2 regions of the Paraburkholderia sp. MM5496-R1 genome follow, and region 2 is predicted to be linked to the other one. Evidence: predicted binding sites of a transcription regulator. Region 2 holds the regulator's gene; the other holds the start of a gene.
What was found. Region 2 encodes FNR, which switches genes on or off when oxygen is low (the NO sensors DNR and NnrR bind a similar motif). Its sites were predicted from a motif close to TTGATNNNNATCAA; they were not measured.

Region 1: OKW38_RS09445 (universal stress protein) is a predicted target of FNR. The motif match lies at 2,451-2,464, and genes of this name have one in related genera.

Annotation. Positions count from the first base shown of each region.
Region 1 covers NZ_JBNDLT010000002.1:567,728-579,639, reverse strand. The annotation lists gene OKW38_RS09460 (NRAMP family divalent metal transporter) at 1-274, shown strand, start outside; gene OKW38_RS09455 (hypothetical protein) at 611-850, shown strand; gene OKW38_RS09450 (bifunctional enoyl-CoA hydratase/phosphate acetyltransferase) at 976-2,379, shown strand; gene OKW38_RS09445 (universal stress protein) at 2,540-3,376, shown strand; gene OKW38_RS09440 (universal stress protein) at 3,434-3,940, shown strand; gene OKW38_RS09435 (universal stress protein) at 3,937-4,764, shown strand; gene OKW38_RS09430 (PAS domain-containing sensor histidine kinase) at 4,997-6,370, shown strand; gene OKW38_RS09425 (response regulator) at 6,367-7,014, shown strand; gene OKW38_RS09420 (response regulator) at 7,204-7,635, shown strand; gene OKW38_RS09415 (helix-turn-helix domain-containing protein) at 7,628-8,410, shown strand; gene OKW38_RS09410 (nitroreductase family protein) at 8,486-8,749, shown strand; gene OKW38_RS09405 (DUF1488 domain-containing protein) at 8,794-9,069, opposite strand; partial or broken gene OKW38_RS09400 (nitroreductase family protein) at 9,427-9,684, shown strand; gene OKW38_RS09395 (c-type cytochrome) at 9,807-10,139, shown strand; gene OKW38_RS09390 (DUF3564 domain-containing protein) at 10,199-10,573, shown strand; gene OKW38_RS09385 (hypothetical protein) at 10,610-11,095, shown strand; partial or broken gene OKW38_RS09380 (ABC transporter permease) at 11,271-11,693, opposite strand.
Region 2 covers NZ_JBNDLT010000001.1:839,698-851,609, forward strand. The annotation lists gene OKW38_RS04230 (methyl-accepting chemotaxis protein) at 1-814, opposite strand, end outside; gene OKW38_RS04235 (flavin reductase family protein) at 1,247-1,750, shown strand; gene OKW38_RS04240 (hypothetical protein) at 1,771-2,226, opposite strand; gene OKW38_RS04245 (PRC-barrel domain-containing protein) at 2,356-2,862, shown strand; gene OKW38_RS04250 (hypothetical protein) at 2,943-3,182, opposite strand; gene phaZ (polyhydroxyalkanoate depolymerase) at 3,532-4,830, shown strand; gene OKW38_RS04260 (hypothetical protein) at 4,899-5,213, opposite strand; gene phbB (acetoacetyl-CoA reductase) at 5,351-6,097, opposite strand; gene OKW38_RS04270 (polyketide synthase) at 6,162-6,509, opposite strand; gene OKW38_RS04275 (universal stress protein) at 6,714-7,553, shown strand; gene OKW38_RS04280 (universal stress protein) at 7,577-8,080, shown strand; gene OKW38_RS04285 (universal stress protein) at 8,154-8,615, opposite strand; gene OKW38_RS04290 (response regulator transcription factor) at 8,936-9,343, shown strand; gene fnr (fumarate/nitrate reduction transcriptional regulator Fnr) at 9,360-10,142, shown strand; gene OKW38_RS04300 (PAS domain-containing sensor histidine kinase) at 10,265-11,365, shown strand; partial or broken gene OKW38_RS04305 (hypothetical protein) at 11,299-11,439, shown strand; gene OKW38_RS04310 (universal stress protein) at 11,399-11,869, opposite strand.

The DNA of each region.
Region 1 (11,912 bases), on a different contig from region 2:
GCGCGACGCACGCGGCTTCTACGCGATCATCGCCGTCAGCGTGCTGGCCGCGCTCGTGATCCAGTATTCGCCGATCAGCCCGATGAAGGCGCTGTTCTGGAGCGCGGTCATCAACGGCGTGGTGGCGGTGCCGTTGTTGGTAGTCGTGATGATCCTCGTGTCGAGGAAATCGGTGATGGGCGCGTTCACGGCCAGCAAACCGCTGATCGTGCTCGGCTCGATCGCCACCTTGGTGATGGGCGTGGCCGCGCTGCTGATGTTTATTCCCGGGTAAGAGAAAAGCAGGAAAAAGCACGCCGCGACACGGTCACAGTGAACGTGCGATGCGGTTGTGCATTCGCATGCTGGATTCGCAGCGCATGCCACGAGCATAGGCGCGGTTGAGCGAATTCTCATGATCCATATCAAGCGACGAACCTGGCCGTCATGACGGCGCATCGTTGCGTAGGAAAAACCTGACAAGCATGCAGAACGTCCTACCTGAAGCTCGGTGCCACCTGATTTGTACCGGCCGGGTGCCGACCCATACTGGATTCGTGACAGCCCGAATCGATTGCCCTCGCGATGCGCCCGGTGCGCGTGCCGAGGTAGACCCGTAAGGAGACCGGCCATGTCGGACACAGCCTTTTTCGCCCGCGCCGCGACATCGGCGGAACCATCACAGGACGCGCGCAACGCGATCCCTGAATTCGATGCCATCCTCGCGCTCGCGCGCGAGTCGGGGCTGCTGATTACGCTCGACGGACAGATCGGCCGCGAAAAATACCAGAGCATCGGGGGCTCGCTGCATGCGTTCAAACGCTTCGCCGAAGCGCTGTGCGATACCGTCGGTCAGCGTGCGCCGGTCTGACGGAATGCAGGACGCCAGCAGCCGCGTCTCCGAAACAGATGATGCAGATCAACTCACCGGAGCCTCGGCATGACTTAATCGACGTACCTGAAACTCACACGGCATCGTGTCGTGTCGGAGCCATCGTGAACGACAACCTTTTGCGCAACCGCACTTTCGGCGAAATCGAAATCGGCGAGTCGGCGTCGCTCGTACGCGTGGCCCTGCAGAACGATATTGATCTGTTTGCGGCCGTATCGGGCGATCTCGATCCCGCGCATGAAGATGCGGCGATCGCCGCGGGCGCGCTGACCGGCCATGGAGTCGTACACGGCATGTGGACCGCCGCGCTGATTTCCGCGCTGCTCGGCAAGCGGCTGCCCGGCCCCGGCACGATCTGCCTCGGCCAGACCCTGCAGTTCCGTCATCCTGTCTCAGCGGGGGACACCATCACCGCGATGGTCAAGGTGAAGGAAAAGCGCAGTGACGGACGCATCGTCCTGCTCGACATCTGCTGCACGAACCAGAGAGGCGACAGCGTGCTGCTCGGCACGGCAACGGTCGTTGCACCGTCGATGCCGGTAGTGTGGCCATGCACCGCGAATGCCGAAGTCGCCTTGCGACGTCACGACCGCTACGACGCGTTTATGCGGCAGGCGCGCGTGCGTCCCGCATTGCGCACGGCGATCGTTCACCCCTGCTCGGAAGAAGCCATCCTGGCAGCGATCGAAGCCCGCGACGAAGGCCTGATCGAACCGGTGCTGATCGGCCCCGAAGCCAAAATCCGCGCCGCTGCCGAGGCCGCCAATCTCAGCCTCGCGGGTGTGCCGATCGAAGCGGTCGAGCACAGTCATGCGGCGGCTGCGCGTGCCGTGGAAATGGGCGCGACCGGCCGGGTCGCCGCGTTGATGAAAGGCAGTCTGCACACGGACGAACTGCTCGGCGCGGTCGTCGCGCGGACATCCGGCTTACGCACTTCGCGGCGCATCAGCCATGTCTATGCGATGGACGTGCCGGCCTATTCGAAGCCGCTGGTGGTCACCGACGCCGTGGTCAATATCACGCCATCGCTCGACCATAAGCGCGATATCTGCCAGAACGCCATCGACCTGTTGCACGTGCTGGGCATCGAACTCCCGCGGGTCGCGGTCCTCGGCGCGATCGAAACGGTCAACTCGCGCATGCCGACCACGCTCGACGCTGCCGCGCTGACCGTCATGGCCGCGCGCGGTCAGATCACGGGCGCGCTAGTGGACGGCCCGCTCGCCTTCGACAATGCAATCAGCCTGGCGGCCGCGAAAATCAAGCAGATCGATTCGCCCGTGGCCGGTCAGGCGGACATCCTGCTGGCGCCAGATCTGGAAGCCGGCAACCTGCTCGCCAAACAGCTCATGTACTTCGCCGGCGCCGACGCGGCTGGTCTCGTGCTCGGCGCGCGGCTGCCGATCATCCTCACGAGCCGTGCCGACAGCGTGCGCGTAAGGCTCGCATCCGCCGCACTCGCCAAGCTGACGGCGGAACGTGCGCTGGCAGGCTCAGGGCGCCCGTGAACGGGGCGTTTGCGGACCGGCGCGCCCCGTCGTCTTCAGGTTCCACTGTCCCCGCCCCACCAGTCGCACGGTTGATCTGAATCAACGCCGCAGCGCCATCGGCTCATAGACTCAGTTCACATGGTCGGGCGCCGCCCATTCACTTTCCGGGAGCTTTGCAATGAGCTACAAAACCATCGTCGTTCATCTGGATACGAGCCGGCGCGCGCATCCGCGGCTCGAAATCGCGCTGCGCCTCGCGAAGCACTTCGGTGCCCATCTGGCCGGCGTATTCGCCCTGTTCAGTCCCGATCCGCGCTCGCTGTACGTGATGGCCGGCACCGCCAGCTACTACGCGACGCATGAGCAGTTGCGCGCCGAGCGGCGCGGTGCGCTCGAACGCCTCTTCCATGCGGAGCTGAGCCGGGCCGGGGTGGCGGGCGAGTGGATCGCCGTCGATCAGTCAGCCAGTCTCGCGGTGCCGCACCGGGGACGTTGCGCGGATCTGATCATCGCCGGCCAGGACGATCCCGATGATCCGGAGTCGTACGTCGGCAACTATTTCCCCGAAAACCTGGTCATGTCCGCGGGCCGGCCGGTGCTGCTGGTGCCGAACGCCAGCAGCGTCACTTCCCCCGGCGGCCATGTGATGGTCGGCTGGGACGGCAGCCGCGAAGCCACCCGTGCCGTGCATGACGCGCTGCCGTTCATGCGCACAGCGCGGCTCACCACGATCGTCGCGGTCAACGGCGCTCGCAGGGAAACGGGCTCCCGTCTTCCGGGCGCCGACATCGCAGCGGTGATTGCGCGGCACGGCATCAAGGTCGAAGTCAAGGACGTCGAAGCCGGTCCGGCCGCGTCGGTTGGCGACACCCTGTTATCGGAAGCAGCCGGGCTCGGTGCGGACCTCCTCGTGATGGGAGCCTACGGCCATGCCCGCTGGCAAGAACTGGTGATGGGCGGCGCAACCCGCACGGTGCTGCAGTCGATGACCGTGCCGGTGCTGATGTCGCACTGACAATCGCAGGCGCTCTGCAGGCGCGGCCCTAAGCCGCCTCCTTAAGGGGAGTTCGCCATGTACAAGCAGATTCTGGTGGCGGTCGACGGCAGTGAAACGTCGAGTCATGCGCTCGACGCCGCCTTGCAACTTGCACACGAAGCCGGCGCGCAATTGCAGCCGTTGTATGTCGTGAACGTCCCGCTCATGACGTATGACGTGCCCTCTTACGATCCCTCTTACGTCCGCGGCGCGCTTCTCGAAGAAGGCGCGCATGTGACCGACGACGCCGCCGCGCGCATGCGCCGCGCCGGCGTGGCGGGCTCACCGCGCATCGTCGAGGCGGATCCGGTCGCCGACGACGTCGCGCAATGCATCCAGCGCGCCGCTGCCGAGTTCAAGGCCGACGTGGTGGTGATAGGCACCCATGGGCGCCGAGGTTTCCGGCGGATGGTGCTCGGCAGCGTTGCCGAACGCTTTCTGCGCATCGCGCAGTGCCCGGTGCTTCTGATCTCTGCGCACTGCATGAACCCGGCTACAGGCGAACAATCGCCAACGGCCGAAGCTGCCAAGGAGCAATCATGAACTGCAAAACCCTGCTCGTGCATCTGGACGACAGTCCGTATAGCGCCGCGCGCACCGAATTCGCGCTCGACCTGGCCCGCCGGTACGAAGCGCATCTGATCGGCTTGTACGTGGTGTGCCAGGAACTCGCGCGACCGATCTTTTTGGATGGAGAAGGCGCCTGGGTGGCTGCGCAGGAAGCGCAACGCGACGCCAATCTGAAGGACGCCCACGCACGCTTCCTGGCGGCCGGCGAGCGCGCCGGCCTGAGCGTTGAATGGCGCGCGCCAGCCGGTGATGCGGTCGAAACAGCGGCTTTGCACGCTCGCCACGCGGACCTTCTGATTCTCGGTCAGTCCGATCCGAAGGAGCCTTCGTCCTATATCGCCCGCCATTTTGTGGAGGACGTGGTCATGAGTGCGGGCCGCCCGGCCATCGTACTGCCTTACGCCGGAGCCGTCCGGTCGTTCGGGCAAAACGTGTTGATTGCGTGGGACGGCAGCCGCGAAAGCGCGCGATCCGTGGCCGATGCACTGCCGGTGCTAAAGAAAGCGAAATTCGTCACCGTGATGACGGTGCAGCGCCATTCGCAGAGCGGTGAACCGGCCGGCATCGACGTCGCCGCCTGGCTCGCGCGGCACGGCATCGAGGCGGGATTCGCCGGGACGCCCGGAGTGGACGGTGTATCGACCGGCGCGCTGCTGTTGAACATGCTTGCCGACCGTCATATCGATCTACTGGTGATGGGCGCGTACGGGCATGCGCGCGTTCAGGAAAGGTTGCTCGGCGGCGTTACGCGAACCATGCTGCAGTCGATGACCGTGCCGGTGCTGATGTCGCACTGATTCGAAACGGATTCTGCGGTTTCAAACCCGAAATACGTGTGATGCGGATCAAGCGCCGGGCGTCTGGCTTCGACCACCCTCTTTCAGGCACTGCGCTTCGCGTCATCGCCTGCAGCTACTGGCATGATCCGTGCGAATCGCGCAAAATAAACAGCGCAGCATGGTCTGTCGCCCATCGCAAAGGCTGCCGTCGGCCGGCGTCGTGAGTTATCCGTTATCCATCGAGGCGCGCATGCCCCTTCGCGACAAAACGCCCTTCGCGCCCGGGCCGTCCTCGCGGTCGCGAGTCGCGACCTATGTACGACACCCTGTGCTCGTCGGCGCGCTCGCCTTCGTGGTCGGGCTCACACTGGCGCTCGGCATCTGGCGCTGGCTGGCGCAATGGTCGCTGCGCGAAGCCCCGCTCCGGGAAAACAGCTTGCTGACGGCATGCATCGCCGCTGCCTGTCTGTTCGCCGTCGTGGCCTTTCTGCTTGCCCGCGCACGCGGCGTCTCGACCTTGACTAGCGAGGCGCGAAGCCAGTCGAGCGTCAACGAGGCACGCATGATGGCGATCATCCGCTCGTCGATGGAAGGCATCATCACCGTCGATGAACGACAGAAGATTGTCATCTTCAACCCGATGGCCGAACAGGTATTCGGCTGCAGCGCGGCGGACGCGCTCGGCGCTTCGCTGTCGCGCTTCATTCCGGAACGTTTTCGCGCGGCGCACGAGCGGCATGTCGACCAGTTCGGCGTCACGGGCGTGGCCGACCGCCAGATGGGCAAACAGCAGCGCGTGCTATTCGGGCTGCGCAGCAACGGCGAAGAATTTCCGATCGAAGCGTCGATTTCCCAGGTGGCCGACGGTGACAGCAAGCTGTACACAGTCATGCTGCGCGACATCACGGAACGGGTCAAAGCGGAGAACGCGCAGCGCAAATCGCGCGAGGAATTGCGCGAACTGTCGGCCAATCTGCAGATGGTTCGCGAGGACGAAAAAACCCGTATTGCCCGCGAATTGCACGACGACCTCGGCCAGCAGTTGACCGCACTGAAAATGGACCTTTCATCGGTCGAACAGGCGCTCGAAGCCACCGCCGAGTCCGGGATTCTGCGGCAACTCAGCGACATGCGACGGCTGATCGACGCGACGGTCGCGTCGGTGCGCCGGATCGCGGCCGACCTGCGCCCGGTCATGCTCGACGATCTCGGCCTGATCCCGGCCATCGAATGGCTCGCCAACGACTTTACGAACCGCTACGGCATCGAGGTGAAACGTGACATCGAAGTCGGCGACACACCCTTTACGCCGGCAGGCGCAACCACACTATTCCGCATCGTGCAGGAGGCGCTCACCAACGTCACCCGCCACGCGCAAGCCACGCTCGTCACGCTGACGGTGCGCCGCGAAGAGGACGCCTGCATTGTGCGAGTGGCGGACAACGGTCATGGTGTGGGCCGTTCGGACGCGCGCGCCGAAAAATCGTTCGGGCTGCTCGGGATCCGCGAACGTGCGCATATGCTAGGCGGCACCGTCGAAATACAGACGTCCAGCGGCAAGGGCTTTTCACTGACCGTCACGTTCCCGGCCGCGGCCGTGCAACAGCAGGAGACGCTAACATGATTCGCGTGCTGATAGCCGACGATCACGCGCTCGTGCGCGATGGCCTGCGACATATTTTGCAAAACACAAACGGCTTCGAAGTGGCCGGAGAAGCCAGCGACAGCGTCAGTACGATTGCTCTGGTTCGCTCGCACCCAGCCGATGTGCTGGTGCTGGATCTGTCGATGCCGGGGCGCAACGGCGTCGAGTTGATCAAGCAGATCAAGGACGAGATGCCGGCCCTGCGCATTCTCGTACTCACCATGCATGCGGAGCAACAGTACGCCGTGCGTGCTTTCAAAGCCGGTGCATCGGGCTATCTCACCAAGGAGAGCGCGAGCGCGGAACTGGTCTCGGCGGTGAGCAAGGTCGCCTCCGGCGGCGTCTATGTCAGTCTCGCGATGGCCGAGCGCTTCGCGCAAAGCCTGAACGAGCCCGCCGACACACTGCCCCACCAGCGCCTGTCGGATCGCGAATTCGACGTTTTCCGGCGCATCGCCGCAGGACAAACCCTCACGGAAATTGCCACCGAATTATGTGTCAGCAGCAAGACGGTAAGCACCTATAAAACCCGCATTCTCGAGAAAATGCAGATGCCGCACGAAGCCGCGCTGGTGCGCTACGCGCTGCGCCACAAGCTGCTCGGGGAAGACGACGAAATCTAGCGCCGTCACGGCGCCGCTGTCACTGGGTCCGCTCCGTCGTGACCCCCGTCACATCCGTGGCTCCTCGCGCGGCTGCTTTGCCGTCACAGAGTGTGTGTAGGAAATTTCCTACAACACTTCCCGCTCGCCTACCCGAAGCTCGTTCCCCGCTGATTTTATTTTGAGATGACGCGGCCGATACTTCGAGCCATGAACACAAGCCCGTCACACCCGGCCGTACGCGTGTTCCTCGTGGACGACGCGATTTCGATCAGGAAACGGATCGCCGCGCGTTTCGGTGCGATCGAAGGCGTCGAGATCGTCGGTGAAGCGGAGGAACCCGGTGCGGCACTGGACGGCATCGGCGCGACGGCAGCCGACGTCGTGGTGATGGATTTACATCTGAGCGGCGGCAGCGGCATCGACCTGCTGCGCAACCTCGCGCAGAGCATGTCCACCGTGATCACGATCGTACTCACGAATCATTCGGGCACGTGGTTCAGGCAGGCGTGCGTCGCCAACGGCGCGCAGTACTTCTTCGACAAGACCAGTGAATTCGATCTTGCATGCAACACCATCGAGCGAATTGCCCACGAGCATTGCGCGCGCGGTCTCTACCATCTCGGAGCCCATCATGTCTGACGTTGCCGAATATTCCCAGACCCGGACCATCGCGCAGATTCCGCTGCACGCGCTGAAAGATCCCGGATTCGCACCGGCCCGGCCGAAGCACGGCGGCGCCAACTGCCCGAGTTGCGCGATGCGTGCTTCCTGCTTGCCGGAAGGTCTGACGGCGACAGAGACCGAACGGGTCGACGCGCTGATCTGCCCTTCGCGCACGATCAAAAATGGCGAATCCCTGTTTCGCGCAGGCGATTCGTTCCAGAGCATCTACGCAGTTCGCGCGGGCTCGTTCAAGACCGTCGTGATGCATCGCGACGGCCGTGAACAGGTCACCGGGTTTCATCTTGCGGGCGATGTGCTGGGTCTCGACGGCATCGGTTCAGGCAAGCATAGCTGCGATGGGCTCGCCATCGAGGACAGCAAGGTCTGCATCATCCCGTTCCATTTGCTCGAAGCCATGTGCCGCGACGTCAAGGCATTGCAGCAGCATGTGCACAGGTTGATGGGCGGCGAGATCGTGCGCGAGGCGACGCTGATGATGCTGCTCGGCACGATGTCCGCGGACCAGCGGGTCGCGACGTTCCTGCTGAACCTGTCGGGCAAGCTCAAGTCGCGCGGTTATTCGCAGGCGGAATTTCATCTGCGCATGACGCGGGAAGAGATCGGCAGCTACCTCGGGATGAAACTCGAAACCGTCAGCCGCATGCTATCGAAGTTTCAGAGGGACGGCCTGCTCGACACCCACGGCAAGCAGATCAGGATTCTCGACAGGGAAGGTCTCGCCCGCGTCTAGCCGCGCACGCTCGCCGCCGTTTGATCGGAGTCAAGCCCGCCGCAGCGCATCAGACACTCGTCGCCGGCTCGCCCATTGCTGCTGTGCATCGGCACCGGCACGGCTGACGCGGCCGCATGGCTCGCGGCCGGGCAGGCGCTCGAACGGGTGCTGCTCACCGCCGCCTCCGAAGGCATGACGGCTTCCTACCTGAATCAACCGATCGAAGCGGCTTCGCTGCGCGAGCGCCTGCGCGCCGCGCTCAATCTGGACGCCGTCCCGCAACTGCTGATCGGGGTTGGCCGTGGCGGCGCCGTGCGGCATTCGTCGCGGCGCCCACTTGCCGAAGTGGTGTCGTAGCGCGGCGCAGTCAAAGGGCCGATCAGCGGCCCGGCCGCGCGGCTTCAATCGCGGAAGCGAAAGTAGCCGCTGTGCATCATGACCGGCTTCGCGCCCACTTCTTTCAGCAAATTTCGCGCGGCGGCCTCGATGGGCAGCCGGTGTGTATCGAACGCTTCGATCAGATCGTCTTCACGCAACGACGGCGCGCCGAAGTGGTCTTCCAGCGCCTCCGCGGTAATGGCGCACTGCACGCGCTCACCGTCGACCTCCGCCGGAAAGGCGACGACGAGATCGCGCGCGCAGTACTCGGGACGTTCCTGCGGGAAATGGATATGCATGGCCGGTACCTGTGAGAGTGAAAGTTCGTGGCTTGAACAAAGCCGACGGAAGCGGCGCGGATAACCAGAGTGCGGCCACGCTCGACGCTCCGATGTGTTCAGAATAGACCCGCTTGAAACGTCGCCAATTTTTTGGTGGCGATCCTGGCTGACTCGGATCAAGCGGGTGACATCACCTGACGGCAGGCCTCGAACAGCCCCATGTTCGCGAAAGCCGGTTGATTTGAGTCAATCATTAAATGCCGCGGAGGTACACGATGACGGTGTGCCGTTTGCAGTTCCGGCTTGCACGAGGACGACGTGTTCATGAAACATCTAACGCGCCGCTTCGCTGCCGACTTGCTGGACGACACGATTCTGGTGTACGTCGCCGATCTTGCACGCATGCACGACATCGCACCGTCGCAGCGCAAACCTTTTGCGTCGGCGAGCGCCGGCGCGATGGTGCAGAACGTCTATCTCTTCTGCGCGGCCGCAGGACTCGCTGTCGCGGCGCGCGGCTGGCTCAACCGCAGTGCGCTGAGCGTCGAAATGCGCCTGCCGCGCGACAGCGTTCCGGTGCTCGCTCAAACGGTGGGCCACTTTGATTTATCCGATGGCGCCGGCGACGCCTGATGACTCACGCAAACGCTCGATGGAGCGCGGGCAAACGTCGGCTTGACGTGAGTCAATTGCAACCGCGTCGTCAAACGTAGACTGAGCCTGCAACCTTTCGTGGAGTGTGTCTCGTGAAAGCCATGTTTCCGCCGTACCTGGCCGCACATGTAGTCGGGCTCCTGCTGACAGCAAGCGGCGCGGCGTTCGCGCAGTCCGAGCCGACCGCCCTCGTCGATCAACAGCATTGCATGTTCTGCCATACCCGCGACGCGCCGTTTCTCGCCCCTTCGTTCCAGCAGATCGCGGAACGTTATCGCAACCAGCCGAATGCGCAGGTGATGCTCGAACACAAACTGCGGGTTGGCGGCAAGGCGCATTGGGGCGACATGGCCATGCCGCTGCCGCCAGATCGCGGTGGACCGCTTACGCCCGAAGACGCCCACACGCTGATCCAGTGGGTCCTGAGTCAATGAACAGCAACGAACCGACTAGCCGCTTACTGCGGACGCACTTGGTACAGATGGAGAAAATCATGCGCCTGACCATCCACCTCGACACATTCGACCGTGTCAATCGGATGGCATTCGCCATCCTGTGGCTCGACAACGAAACGCGTCAATGGTCGCGCGAGGGGCACCTGGGCCTCGAACTGCCCGAATGGGGCACGCTGCAAGTCGACTGCGGCAATACACTCGTGTGCGGCCCGCACGATTCGGTGCCCTGCTGTGTGCTTGAGGGGCTTGATCTGAACGTGTCCGGCGGCCCGTTCGAAGGTGAGGCCGGGCGTGCGCAATGGTGCGCCAATGCAGGCAGGACGCTGATGAGCGGCCACTGGCACATTCAATGTGTCGACCACGAGGGCGCGGAGCCTGAAAATGGCATTTTCGCGGACGACGACACTGCCTGAACCTTATTTGAACCGTCACGACAACGAGGTGCGCTCATGGGATTGACCGCGGATCTGGACGGCGTACGGCACGCGTATGGACTCTGTTTCGTGCGCGCCCCGTGGGCCTATTTCACGCGTGTGCCACTCGATCAGCAATGGGGCGACGGCTGGGAACAGGTGCCGTATGAACAACATGCCGGCGTCCCCTACGATGACATGCCGCAGCAGATTCTGACGGTCGCCTTCGACGGTCCCTTGTATCCGCCCGATGCGGGCTACGACGGCAAGACGCGCAGCGTCATCGAGATCAATCGGGGCGACGCTCCGTGGCTGCGCACGCAGGATCTCATCAGCAACGCGCCGATTCACATCATGGCTGGCGTGACGCTCGAATCGTTTGTCGAGCAGGTCGAGCTTGCTGGCGGCCGCGTGTTTGCTCCGCTCGGCTGGGGCGCGTTGCGGCTCGAGCGTTGCGAGCGGGACCAGCCGGGTGACGCGCCGGCGTCGACGGCTTCCGCACCTAAGGCGAGCAACGTCTGAGGCGCACGCTGCGCGGGCCTCGATCCCGCGCCCTCCACGCATCGCCCTCCCGGCGCCATGCCCGCGAACTCTCACTCGAAAACTTGCCCGGTCATTGCCCGCTCTCCCATCCCCCACCCAGCGCCGCATATAACGCGACCGTATCCTGCAGCCGTTGCGCCACGCCCTGTAGCCACGCGATGCGCGCCATGAACTCGGCTTTCGTGTATGCGACGTAGCCGAGCGATTTCACCACTTGCTTGATATGCGCGATATCGGCTGGCGACTTCGGCTCGACGAGGATGTACGAGGTGGTGTAGCGGGTCGTGGGGATGTAGGTGGTAGCGCGCTTGTAAGTGGTGTAGAGCGTGGGTGTGCCGAACAGGCCGCTGCTCGCGACAGTCGCGATGCCGACCACCACGCCGCGATGATCGTTCAGCTCGAAATCCGTGCCGAGCGTGGGGTTCTTCAGCTTCACTAACTCGGCGTCGTCGATCGCGATGAAGCCGTTCTCGGCATAGATGTCTTCGATCTTGCCCTGCTTCATGATCGGCCGGCCGAACAGGCTGGCGTCGTCGAGTCCGATCACCGTGACGGCCTGATAAGTGCCGTCGCGCAGCGGCCAGGTCCAGTTCGTTGCGCGAAAGTGCAGGCACGGGCGCGCCATGGCCGTCCCGCGCCCCGGACAGTTGGTTGGCACCGGCCAGGGTAGTCGTCTGAGATGGAGAGCGCTTCATAGCTTGCGGCGCATCGGGGAATTCAGTCGGATCGTCTACGCTCACGTTCGCTCATCCTTGTCGAGGTCATCGTGTATGAATGCCGCGCCTGATGGCCGAAT
Region 2 (11,912 bases):
CCTCTGATACGACCTGCACCAGGGCGTCGCACATGGCTTTGAGCGACGCCATCAGGCTGTTCGTGTCGCCGGGCCGCAGGGCGATACTGATGTTCAGGTCGCCGGCCGCCACGCTTCTGGCCACAGCAGCAGCCGTCGCCGGCTCCGTACCCAGTTGCCGCGTTACGCTACGCATCATCCATATGCCGATTCCCACGCCGATCGACACGGACATCGCCACGAAGACCAGCATCAAAGTTCGACCTTCCTCGTACACGGCATCGTTGGCTTGAGCTGTCCGTTGCGCGTCGGCCTGTTTCAGGGCAACCAGATTGCCCATCAGCACGAGGGTCTTGAAGCCTTTGTCGTGGTACTCGCCCAGCATGTATTCGGTCAGGCTGTCCCGGTCCCCTAACGCCGCCGCGTTGATCTTGCCTTTCATTTCATTGAAGGCCTGGATGTAGGCCTGCCAACCTTGATCGAGGTCGGCGAACGTAGCCTTGCCTTTGTCGGTATAGATGAGCGGCTCCGCCTGATTGAGGTGCTCACGTGACGAGGCAAAGGCCTTGTCAGCTTGATCGAGCGAGCCAGCCCGCTGTGCGGCCGTCGTGGCCAGAACCGCGTTGCGCAGATAGGTGCCGACTCTCAGTACGTCGGCGTTAGCCTGCTGTATCAGGTTGAGCCCGACAAGGTCCTGCCGATACGTCTTGTCTGCGTTCGCACTGATCTCCGCCATGTTGTGCAGGCCGATCCCGCTGACAACAGCGCTGATGATCGAAACCAGGATGAACGCACTGATCAGCTTGGCGCCGAGTTTCATATTGCCGAAATTCATAGTTCGCTTTGTTGAGAATGTAAGAACCCGAACGGATAAGCAGGTACATCACCGCTTTGGCGCCCGCTATAACACAAGGCCATACCGACGCGAAACGCAGTACCGGACATAACTGGTTATCGGCAATACGCTCTAATTCTTCAGGTGAATGGCGGGATTATCGCGAAGATTTTTTTACGTCCCTATAAGAGAACAGGAGTGGTCTATTTTGAGCCGATGAAAGTGCCAATCGGTGCACGCGCTGGTGCCGGCTGCACTCGCTTGGTGCAACGCTTTTGGTCGCCCCGAACATGCACGCTCTATCGACGAACAACCGCGCTGAGATTCATTCTATTTCGATATGTTTATATCGATTCAATATTTAAGTTTTGCATGTTCCGGAGCAGCCGCACAGGCATGCAACACGCGACGAAATTTTATCCAGGAGGCCCTATGAGCAATTCGATTGCGCAGCTTTTCCGGCATTTGACTGCGGGTGTGTATGTGATCGGCGTAGCGGACGGCGAGCGCCGCAATGCGTTCACCGCAAGCTCGGTGATGCAGGTTTCGTTTTCACCATTGCTGGTCGCGCTCGGCATCAGTCCCGAGCATGAGTCGTACGAACTACTGCGCAGCGGCGCGGTGTTCGCGATCAGCGTGTTGCGCGCGGATCAACAGAGGCTCGCCGAGCACTTCGGCACGCAGTCGGGCCGAGCCGTCGACAAGCTCGCGGTGGCTCGCTGGCGTACCGGCGTGACCGGCGCGCCGCTGTTACTCGATGCGCTCGCGCATTTCGACTGCCGGGTGACCGGCGACATCGAGGCGGGAGATCATCGGCTGATAGTTGGGCGCGTCGTCGATGGCGCGCTAGCCGGCGCGGACGGCGACCCGCTGATCTACGCGCAGACTGGCAATCTCGACATGAGCGAGGATCTTTATCCGGAGACGTTTTCGTAGTTCGCTGGCGTGATGGCTGCTCAATGCCAGTGCCCGCCATGTCCTCCGTGCCAGCGGCCGTAATAGCCGCCACGGCCATAGCCACCGCCCCAGTAGCCTCCGATCACCACTGACGGTCCCCACCATCCGTAGTAGCCCGGCCATGAATAGCCATAGGGATAGCCGTAATAGCCGGGATAACCGTAACCGTAATACCCGGGATAGCCGTAATAAGCAGGCGCAGGTACCGCGACGTACGTGCAATTCTGTCCCGACAACGGCAAGTCGTTTGGCGCCGGATTCGCGGCCGCCGTACCGCTCGCCGGCACAGGCGCGTTGCCAGACGATGCTTGCGCGGGGCCGGTGGCAGTGGCGCTGGTGCAGGCGTAATAGCCACCGGCTCCCGGATAGTACGAATAAGGACCGTAATAGACGCAGCCAGACAACACACATACGCCCGCCACGCCAGTGCATAGACCAACGATTCCACAACGCATGATCGCTCCCCCTATCCGGGCGCAGCGCAGCCGTCTCGACACGGCGTGTTTTTATTCTAGTCTTCGAATCCGGTCTCGGGTACGGGTCTTGCGAACGGCAGGTATTCCGTGGAAATCAGGAGTTTCGACATGAACCCGCTCGATCCTCTCGACCCGAACGCCTCCGCGACTCCCGTACAGCCCAGCGCCGGCGCACGTATCGCCGGCAGCGGCGTCGGCGACGGTCCCGGACCCGAGGTCATGGCCGCCGCGACGCTCGACGGCAACAAGGTGATCTCTTCCGATGGCCAGGACCTCGGCAAAATCTCCGACATCATGCTCGACGTGCGCAGCGGCCGCATCGCGTATGCGGTGCTGACGGAGGGCGCTTTCCTCGGCATCGGCGGGACCTTGCACGCGATCCCGTGGCGTTCGCTGACGCTCGACACGGACCGCAAGTGCTTCCAGCTGGACGCCACGGCCGAGCAGGTGAAAAGCTCGCCGGGCTTCGACAAGGACCATTGGCCGGCAATGGCCGATCACGCATGGGGGACGTCGGTCCATCAGTTCTATCATCGCGAACCGTACTGGGAAGCGACGCGCAGTGTCGTCGAAAGCGATCCCGCGACACGTGTCGATCCGACGAGCGGAATCTGAAGACACGCATCGCGACGCTCGAGCACCGCTACCTCGCACGCGTTGCCTGTTGCGGCGAGCACGCGAGGCGCGGTGCGCTGTTACACCCCGATGGTCCGCGTCGTCTTCAGCGCGATCCACGTCATGCCTTCGCGCAAGCCTTCGAGTACCGCTTCTCTTTCCACGGCGAACACCTGCGACTGATGAAAGGTGCGTTCGAAGTCACCCTCGGGCGACACATGTTTGACATGGATCGTCGACAGGAACCCGCCTTCCTGCGCCTCCCGCGTCTCGACGCTCACGGACCAGGTTCCTTCCTGCGCGTTTGCTGATATGGCCATTGGATGCTCCTCGGGGTTGTCGCGAGCGACTGCCATCGTCAGCGTAATGGCCCGCAACGCCTCTCTCGTTGATCCACGTCAACCGTCGACACGAACCATGAGTCACGCTCGACGTCGTTCGCTTTCCCCGATACTTTCAGCTCCGTTTCAGACGCACGCCATCGCGTGAAAACCCTGCCGGGAAAACGCGCAATGCCTCTTGCACGCGGCGTGCTTGGCGCGCCGCGCGCACCGATTTCGCGCCCCTCGCCGCGACGTTTCGCGGTAAGCTTTGCGACGGTATCCGCGTCACGAGTTCGTGCCGGTGCGGCCACGCTGCCCTCATGATCGACGAACGTCGGAGTTCATCATGTGGTACGCCTTCATCGATGCACAGCAACGCCTCGCGCGCGCGATGGTCGGAGGAGTTCTGTCCGAACCGGAGTCGGGGCCGCGCCCGCAAGCGGGCTGGCTCGGCCCGGAGCAGGCGGCCGACGCGTTCAGCTACTGGCTGCTGAGATCCGCCTGCGCTTTCGAACGAACGCCGACATTCGCGATCCACTCCGTTGCCGGCAACGGTAGCCGCGTTACCGTCGACGAAAGCGTCGTCGCCTCCTTGCCGCTCGGCGCGCTGCTCAGGTTCAAGCGCAACCCCTCTACACCCCCTACCGACGCAAAACTGCCGGTGCTGTTGTGCGCGCCCCTCGCCGGACATCACTCAGTCATGCTGCGCGAGACCGTCGAAACGCTGCTCGAGGAACGTGACGTGTTCGTGACCGATTGGGCCGACGCGCGCGACGTGCCGCGCGAAGCGGGCCCGCTATCGCTCGACGACTACGTGCAGGCGCTCGAAAGCTTCGTCGGCGCCGCCCGCGCGTTCGGTTCGCCGGTTCATGTGATCGCGATCTGTCAGGCGAGCGTGCCTGCGCTCGGCGCCGCGGCGCTGCTCGCCATGGACGAGGCGGCGCCGATCGCGAGCCTCTCGCTACTCGGCGGCCCGATCGATACCCGTTTGAACCCGACCATCACCGACCGCTTCGCCAGTTCCCATTCGCTCGAGTGGTTTCACGACCATGCGATCGATATCGTTCCACCGCCCTATTGCGGCGCGGGGCGTCTCGTGTATCCGGGCTTCATCCAGCAGACCGCGATTTTTGCCGCGCATCCGGAGCGGCAGTTGCGACTCGAAGCGGATTACTGGTCCCGATGGCTCGCCGGCGACATGCCCGGTGCGCAGCAGGCGCTGCGCTCGGCAAACGAATATGCCGCGGTGCTCGACATGGCGGAGTGCTACTTCTTCGACATGCTTCGTGTGGTGTTTCACGAACATCTGTTGCCGCGCGATCTGTGGTCGGTCGCCGGGCGCCGGGTACGAATCGCCGCGCTGCGCGATACCCCGCTGTGCTCGATCGAGGGTGACAGCGACGAGATCACGGGCGCGGGGCAAACGCATTGCGCGCATGCGCTGTGCGATGCATCGCCGATGCGCGCCGCGCGGCAGCTCACCATCGAGCAGTGCAATCACTACGACCTCTTCATCGGGCCGCGTTGGCGCGATGCGGTTCATCCGGGGCTCTGCGAATTCTGGCGCGATGTCGAGCACGCCGCGTTGAAGGTTTGCCGGCCGCGCCGCGCGGCCAGAGGTTCGGCAAACCGCAAATCGGCGTGAGGTGGCCGGGAAAACGTCAGCAGTCCGCATCTGACGAACGCCGAGCGTCACGTCACGACGCAAGTTCGTCAGTTCCCACGCTCGGTGCCGATCGCTGTTTCGAGGGTCATTTCCGCCGCATCGAACGCGCGACGGATCGCCGCTTTGGCGTCGTCGTCAGTGCAGTGCGCGACGGGCTTGAACTCGCGCGCGGGCGTGACCAGATCCAGCCTCACGTCATACAGCGGATGCGCCGATCCCGGACGCAACGCCTCGATGGCGAGATGGCAGTGCGACACGAGCGCGCCAAACCGCGCGAGACGCACCAGTTGCGCACCTGCTTCCGCTTCGAGCGGAGCGGCACCCGCAAAGCCAAGGTAGACGATCTGCATGTCGATGCCCATCTTCGCCTCCCCTTGCGAGTGTCGATCGAACCTGTTCCGCGCAGACTCAGGGTCCAGGCGCCTGCTATGGGGCTTATCTTGTTCTTGCCAGAAAGGCGGTCATTGACGTGGGTCAAGCGCGGTGAAGGCGAGCACCCTCAATGCATATGCATACCCCCGTTAATCGCAATGTCCGCACCGGTGATAAAAGCCGCCTCCTCTGAGCATAGAAACGAGATCAACGCCGCCACCTCGTCCGGACGTCCCAGCCGGCCGAGCGGAATCTGCGGCAGGATCTTCGTGTCGAGGATCTCGCGCGGCACCGCTTCGACCATCGCGGTCGCGAGATAACCGGGCGACACCGTGTTCACCGTGACGCCGTGCTTCGCGGTTTCGAGCGCAAGTGCCTTCGTGAAGCCGTGCACGCCCGCTTTGGCCGCTGAATAATTGGTTTGCCCGTAGGCGCCGCGCGAACCGTTGACCGACCCCACGTTGACGATGCGGCCGTGGCGCCGCTCGAGCATGCCGGGCAACAGCGGCTTGCTCATGTTGAACAGGCCATCGAGATCGGTGCGCAGCACGGCGTCCCAGTGCTCCTTGCTCATCTTCGCGAAGCTCGTGTCGTGCGTGATGCCCGCGTTGTTGATCAGCACGTCGACCCCGCCCAGTTCGGTCAGCACGCGTTGCGCGCAGCGCGCGCATGAATCGAAGTCGGCGATGTCGGCTTCGTAAGCGTGAAAGTCGCGCCCCGTGTCGCGCTCGTGCTGCAGCCATGTCGACACGTGATCGTTGTGCGTCGAGTGCGTCACCGCGACCGTCATGCCCGCGTCATGAAGCGCCCGGCTGACCGCCGTGCCCAAACCGCCCATCCCGCCTGTGACCAATGCCACGCGATCCGTTCCCATCTGAACTCCTCCTTGCCGTGTCTGCCATTGACGGTGCGCGCGCCGGCCTTGCCGGCTCGCGCGGCTAAACGACGCCCGCGAACGGCAGCGCGTTCTGCGAGCTCCACCACCATGCGCTCAGGCCGCCCGCGAGCGGCGCGACGCCTGGCGCGATGCCGTACCCCGCCTGCCACCACGCATACCAGGCGGCGCAAGCGCGGTTGGCCTCGCCGAACCAGTCCGCCTCGCGCTGCGCGACGAAAGCGATCGACTTGCTCCAGTCGGCGAAGCACCGCTCGGCGTACTCGTGTGCCGCGCCCTGTGCGGTCTGATACGCCGCCGCGTAGTCGAGCCAGCCTTCGGGCGGTCCGGACGCCGTCGAGGTCCACGGTGAAGCGGGGCGCCCGGGCGGCGCATCGGATTCGGAAATCATGATCGCTGCCCTCCAGAGCACAGCATAGGATTGCCAGGCGCGGTTGCAAACCGTCGAGCGTGCCCGTCACTGTACTGAGCGCGCGGCGGCCCGCGCTTGATCTGCATCAACAGCCGCGGCCGCCGGGCCCTTAGACTCCATTTGACGACGGGCTCGAGCCTGCTTGCGCCCGTTTCCCCACGTTTCTGTCACGGAGCTTTGGCGATGAGCTACAAAAGCATTCTCGTTCACCTCGATACGAGCGTTCGTGCACATCCGCGCCTCGAAATCGCATTGCAGCTCGCACACCGCTTTCATGCGACGCTGACCGGCCTGTTTTCGACGTACGTGCCACCGCGGCACGCGTTCTTCGTGATGGCCGGCACCGCCGACTACTACGCGGAGCACGAGCGTCTGCGGCACGAGCGTGCCAGCGCGCTCGAGCGGCTGTTTCGTGCGGAACTCGCGCGCGCGAACGTCGACGGTCATTGGATCGCCGCGAACGGCTACGCGAACGACGTCGTGCCGCCCTATGCGCGTCTCGCCGATCTGATCGTGCTCGGGCAGACCGATCCGACCGATCCCGAGGCGTTCGTCGCCGAACAGTTCGTCGAGCACGTCGTGCTGTCGGCCGGGCGGCCGGTGCTGCTGGTGCCGTCGGGCGGCACCTTCGCGGCGCCCGGCCGCCACGTGCTGATCGCGTGGGACGGCAGCCGCGAAGCCACCCGCGCGATCCACGACGCGCTGCCGTTCCTCGCGCACGCGTCCAAAGTGACGCTGCTGACGGTTCATTCATCGGGCGATCGTCCGCCGCGCGACACGGTTCCGGGCGACGACATCGCACTCACCGTCGCACGTCACGGCGTCAAGATCGACGTGCGCGAACTGAGCGTCGCGGACGGCACGCCGGTCGGCGACGCGCTGCTGTCGCAGGCGGCCGACCTCGGCTGCGACATGATCGTGATGGGCGCCTACGCGCATTCGCGTCTGCACGAAGTCGTACTGGGCGGCGCGACGCGCACGATGCTCGAGTCGATGACCGTGCCGGTGCTGTTGTCGCACTGAAGTGACCGCTTAAGGAGTCCGCCATGTTTCACCGCCTACTCGTCGCGCTCGATGGCAGCGACACCGCCTCCCGTGCGTTCGACGCCGCGCTGACCCTTGCCGCCGAATCGGGCGCCGAGCTGCAGCCGCTGTACGTGATCGACGTGCCCGTCATCGCCTACGACGCGCCCGGCTTCGACCCTTGCGTGATCCAGGACGCCTTCATCGAGGAAGGCAAGCGGATCGCGGCCGATGCCCAGAGCCGGATGACCGCGCGCGGGATCAAGGGCACGGCCCGCACCGTCGAAGCCGCGATCACCGGCGAAGACGTCGCGCATCGCATCGTCGAGGCGGCGCTCGAATGGCACGCCGACGCGATCGTGATGGGCACGCACGGCCGCCGTGGTGTTCAACGACTGATGCTCGGCAGCGTCGCCGAGCGCGTGCTGCGCAGCGCCAGCTGCCCGGTGCTGATGGTTCCCGCGCACGCGAACGGCGCGACGCGCGATCGGTCAGTCCCGGCCTGCGCCGAAAACGAACTCACCTGAGCTGAGCCGCGAAAACCAGGCTGCTGCGCGGCCGCTCCCACGCGATCGCGCCACGGCTGCGCGACGCGGCGCTTCAGGGCCGCGCGTGCCCGGGTTCGTCATGCCGCACGATCAGCACCGGCTTGTCGGTCGCACGCACGAGCGACTCCGCGACGCTGCCGAGCAGAAAGCGCTGCACGCCGTGGCGGCCGTGCGTGCCCATCACGATCAGATCGGCTTCGATTTCGTCGGCGACGCGCGCGAGCACCGCGGACACGCTTTCGGCGTACGCGTCGATCACCCGCACGCCGCCGGGCACCTGCGCCTCGCGCATCAGCTCGCGCGGCGCATCGAGCGCGCGGCTGGCGAATTCTTGCGCCGCGGCCGCCGGTTCCGGCTCGAAAGCCACATCGGCATTGTCCGACCACTTGCCGTGCCCTACCACGCAGCAGGCTTCGAGTGTGGCGCCCGTCAGCTTCGCGAGCTTCAGCGCCTCGGCAAAGGCGCGCTGCGCGCTGGGACTGTCGTCGAGCGCAACCAGAATTCGTGCATACATGTTGGACTCCCTGTGAAAGCGCTGGCATGAACCGAAGCGGTGCCGTCGCGTGTCCGCGCCGACAGTGTGAAGCGCGCGCCGCCGCGCGGCTTGACGCAGGTCAATGGGTCTTTATCGGCTTGTTCCGTGATTACTTAATCAACTGCATGCCTGCGACCTTCGAAGCCGTCACGTCGAAAGTAGCCGTGTACTCGCACTCGGCTACATACCCCATCGCCAGCCATGCACTAGGAATATTCCTACAACATTACCCGAACTCCTAGCGCCGCTTAAATCCCCGCCGATATATTTCTGAGATGAGGTCGCCAATACTGGTCGGTATGGACACCGCTCCGCCAGCCACCTTATCGAGAGTCTTCCTCGTCGACGATGCGACCGAGGTCCGGCGCCGGCTTGCTTGCCTGATCGCGCTGATTCCCGGCATCGAAATCGCCGGCGAGTCCGCCGGCGTCGAGCACACGTTCGACGACATCGTCGCGAGTCGCGCCGATGTCGCGGTGCTGGACCCGTGCTTCTCGGGCAAGACCAATCTGCTGCTGCTCGCGGCGCTGTCGCGGGTGCGGCCGTCCATCGTCAGCATCGTGTTGACCAATCATTGCACGACGGCGTTTCGCCGAGCGTGCGAAGCGGCGGGCGCCGACTTCTGCTTCGACAAGACCTCGGAGTTCGAACTCGCCTGCCGTGCCATCGAAGCGATTGCCTATGCGCGTCGTGCGCATCCGGCCTGACCGCCAGGAGCAGATCATGCAAGTTGCCGCAGTCTGTGAACCCCGCCACGACGCGCCCCGCAGTTCGCACGTCGTACCGATCCACGTCGTGCCACGCACCGCGGCCACACGCTACGCCGTGCCGCGCTGCTCCACCTGCGCGATGCGCGCGATCTGCATGCCGCCCGAGCTGACATCCGACGAACTGAGCCGACTCGACACGTTGATCTGCTCGACGCGCTCGATCAAACGCGGTGATGCGCTGTATCGCGCGGGCGACGCGTTTCAAAGCATCTACGCGATCCGTGCCGGATCGTTCAAGACCGTGGTCATGCATCGCGACGGCCGCGAGCACGTGACTGGCTTCCAGATCGCCGGCGACTCGCTCGGCTTCGACGGCATCGGCGAGGGCAAGCAGAATTGCGATGCGATCGCGCTCGAAGACAGCGTCGTGTGCATCATTCCGTTCGCGCAGCTCGAGGCGATCTGTCGCGAGATGAAGCCGATGCAGCATCACATCTACCAGATGATGAGCAGCGAGATCGTGCGCGAATCGAGCCAGATGATGCTGCTCGGCACGATGAGCGCCGAACAGCGCGTCGCGACGTTTCTGCTGAATCTGTCGAAGCGCTTCAAGGCGCGCGGCTTTTCCGCGGCGGAGTTTCATTTGCGCATGACCCGCGAGGAAATCGGCTGCTTTCTGGGCATGAAGCTCGAAACGGTGAGCCGGATGTTCTCGAAGTTCCAGCGCGAGCGCCTCGTCAAGGCGAACGGCAAAACGATCCGCATCGAAGACGCGGAAGGACTGGCTCGGGTTTGAACGCCGACGCGTCGCTCGCCTCACGTTCGTTCGCGGGACGTGCGGGGTGGAACAAGCGCTCCCGAACTGATATAACTCGGTGCGTTGCGGTGCGCGACCTTGCGTGACCACCCGGAGGAGCGATAGGTCTGTCGAGCGGCGAGTCTTCCTGCTTCACCAGTGCGGCGTCCGTGTCGGACGTGCCCGTCGAGGATCGCTATTTCATGTTGATCGATGCGGTTCAGGACTATGCGATCTTCATGCTCGACGTGTCCGGCCGCGTGACCAGTTGGAATCCCGGCGCACAGCGCATCAAGGGCTACACGCCCGAAGAAATCATCGGCCAGCATTTCTCGAAGTTCTATACCCCGGAAGACATCGCGGCCGGCAAGCCCGCCCGCGAACTGGAAATCGCCGCAGCCGTAGGCCGCACCGAGGACGAGGGCTGGCGCGTACGTCGCGACGGCTCGCGTTTCTGGGCCAACGTGGTCGTTTCCGCCGTGCACGACGCGTCGGGCGCGCTGCTCGGCTTCGCCAAGATCACGCGCGACCTGACCGAACGTATGCGCCTCGCGGAACTCGAACGCGCGGATCAGGTATCCACCCACGTGCAGATCGCCCGCGAAAACGAGCAGAAACGTATGGCGCGCGAACTGCACGACGATCTCGGCCAACGGCTGACCGCGCTGAAAATGAGCGTCGCGCTGCTCGAAGCGAAGCTGAAAAGCCAGGCCGACACCGAGCCGCTGGCCGCGCAGACGCATGAACTGCAAAAGCAGATCGACTGGATGGCCGCTTCGCTGCGGCGTATCGCCGCCGATCTGCGGCCCCCGCTGCTCGACGACCTCGGGCTCGCCGCCGCGCTCGACTGGCTGGCCGAAGACTTCACGAAACGCTACGACGTGCGCTCGAGCGTGCATCTCGAACCGGCCGAGCCGGTGTGCGGCGAATTCGCGGCGACGGCGCTGTTTCGCATCGTTCAGGAGGCGTTGACGAACGTCGCGCGGCACGCCAAGGCCAGCCGCGTACGCATCGACATGACCTGCGCGGACCCCATCGTATCGCTCGATATCGAGGATGACGGCGTGGGTGTCGCGCTGGATCGGTCGCAGGGAACAGATTCATTCGGTTTGCTCGGCATTCGCGAACGCGTGCGGCAGTTGCGCGGCAACGTGTCGTTCACCAGCTCGCCGGGCCATGGCTTCAGGATCTCGATCCAGATACCGGCCGACGCGCTCGCGTAATGCTCACGCGCTGCCGCGCCCCGCTGTCGCGGGTTACTCTGCTGGCGCATCCTCGGTGCTTGGCTCGCGCATGAGCAGCACCGGACAGGTCGAGAAACGCAGCACCCGCTCCGCCACGCTGCCGATCACGAGGCGCCGCACGCCGCGTCGCCCATGCGTGCCCAGCACAAGCAGATCGGCGTGGATCTGCTCGCCGTGGCGCAGCACGATCGCGGCGACGTCGTCGGACAGGCTCTCCGACTCGATCATTTCAGGGCGGCAAGGCACATCGGCGGCGGCGCAGGCCTGTTCGGCCTCCTCCAGCACCAATTGGCCGTCCTGGCGCAAGGCTTCGACGAGCGTGAGCGGGTCGTAATAGCCGGCATAGGAAAAGAGCGGCGTCTTGTCGACCACATAAACTGGATGCACGACGCCCTTCGTCAACGCGGCGAGATTCACCGCTTCTTTCAGCGCGCGTTTCGAGAAAGTACTGCCGTCTAGCGCGACGAGGATATGTTGGTACATGCCGATTCTCCACTGAGGTTGGATTTGTCAACGCGCGTGGCGC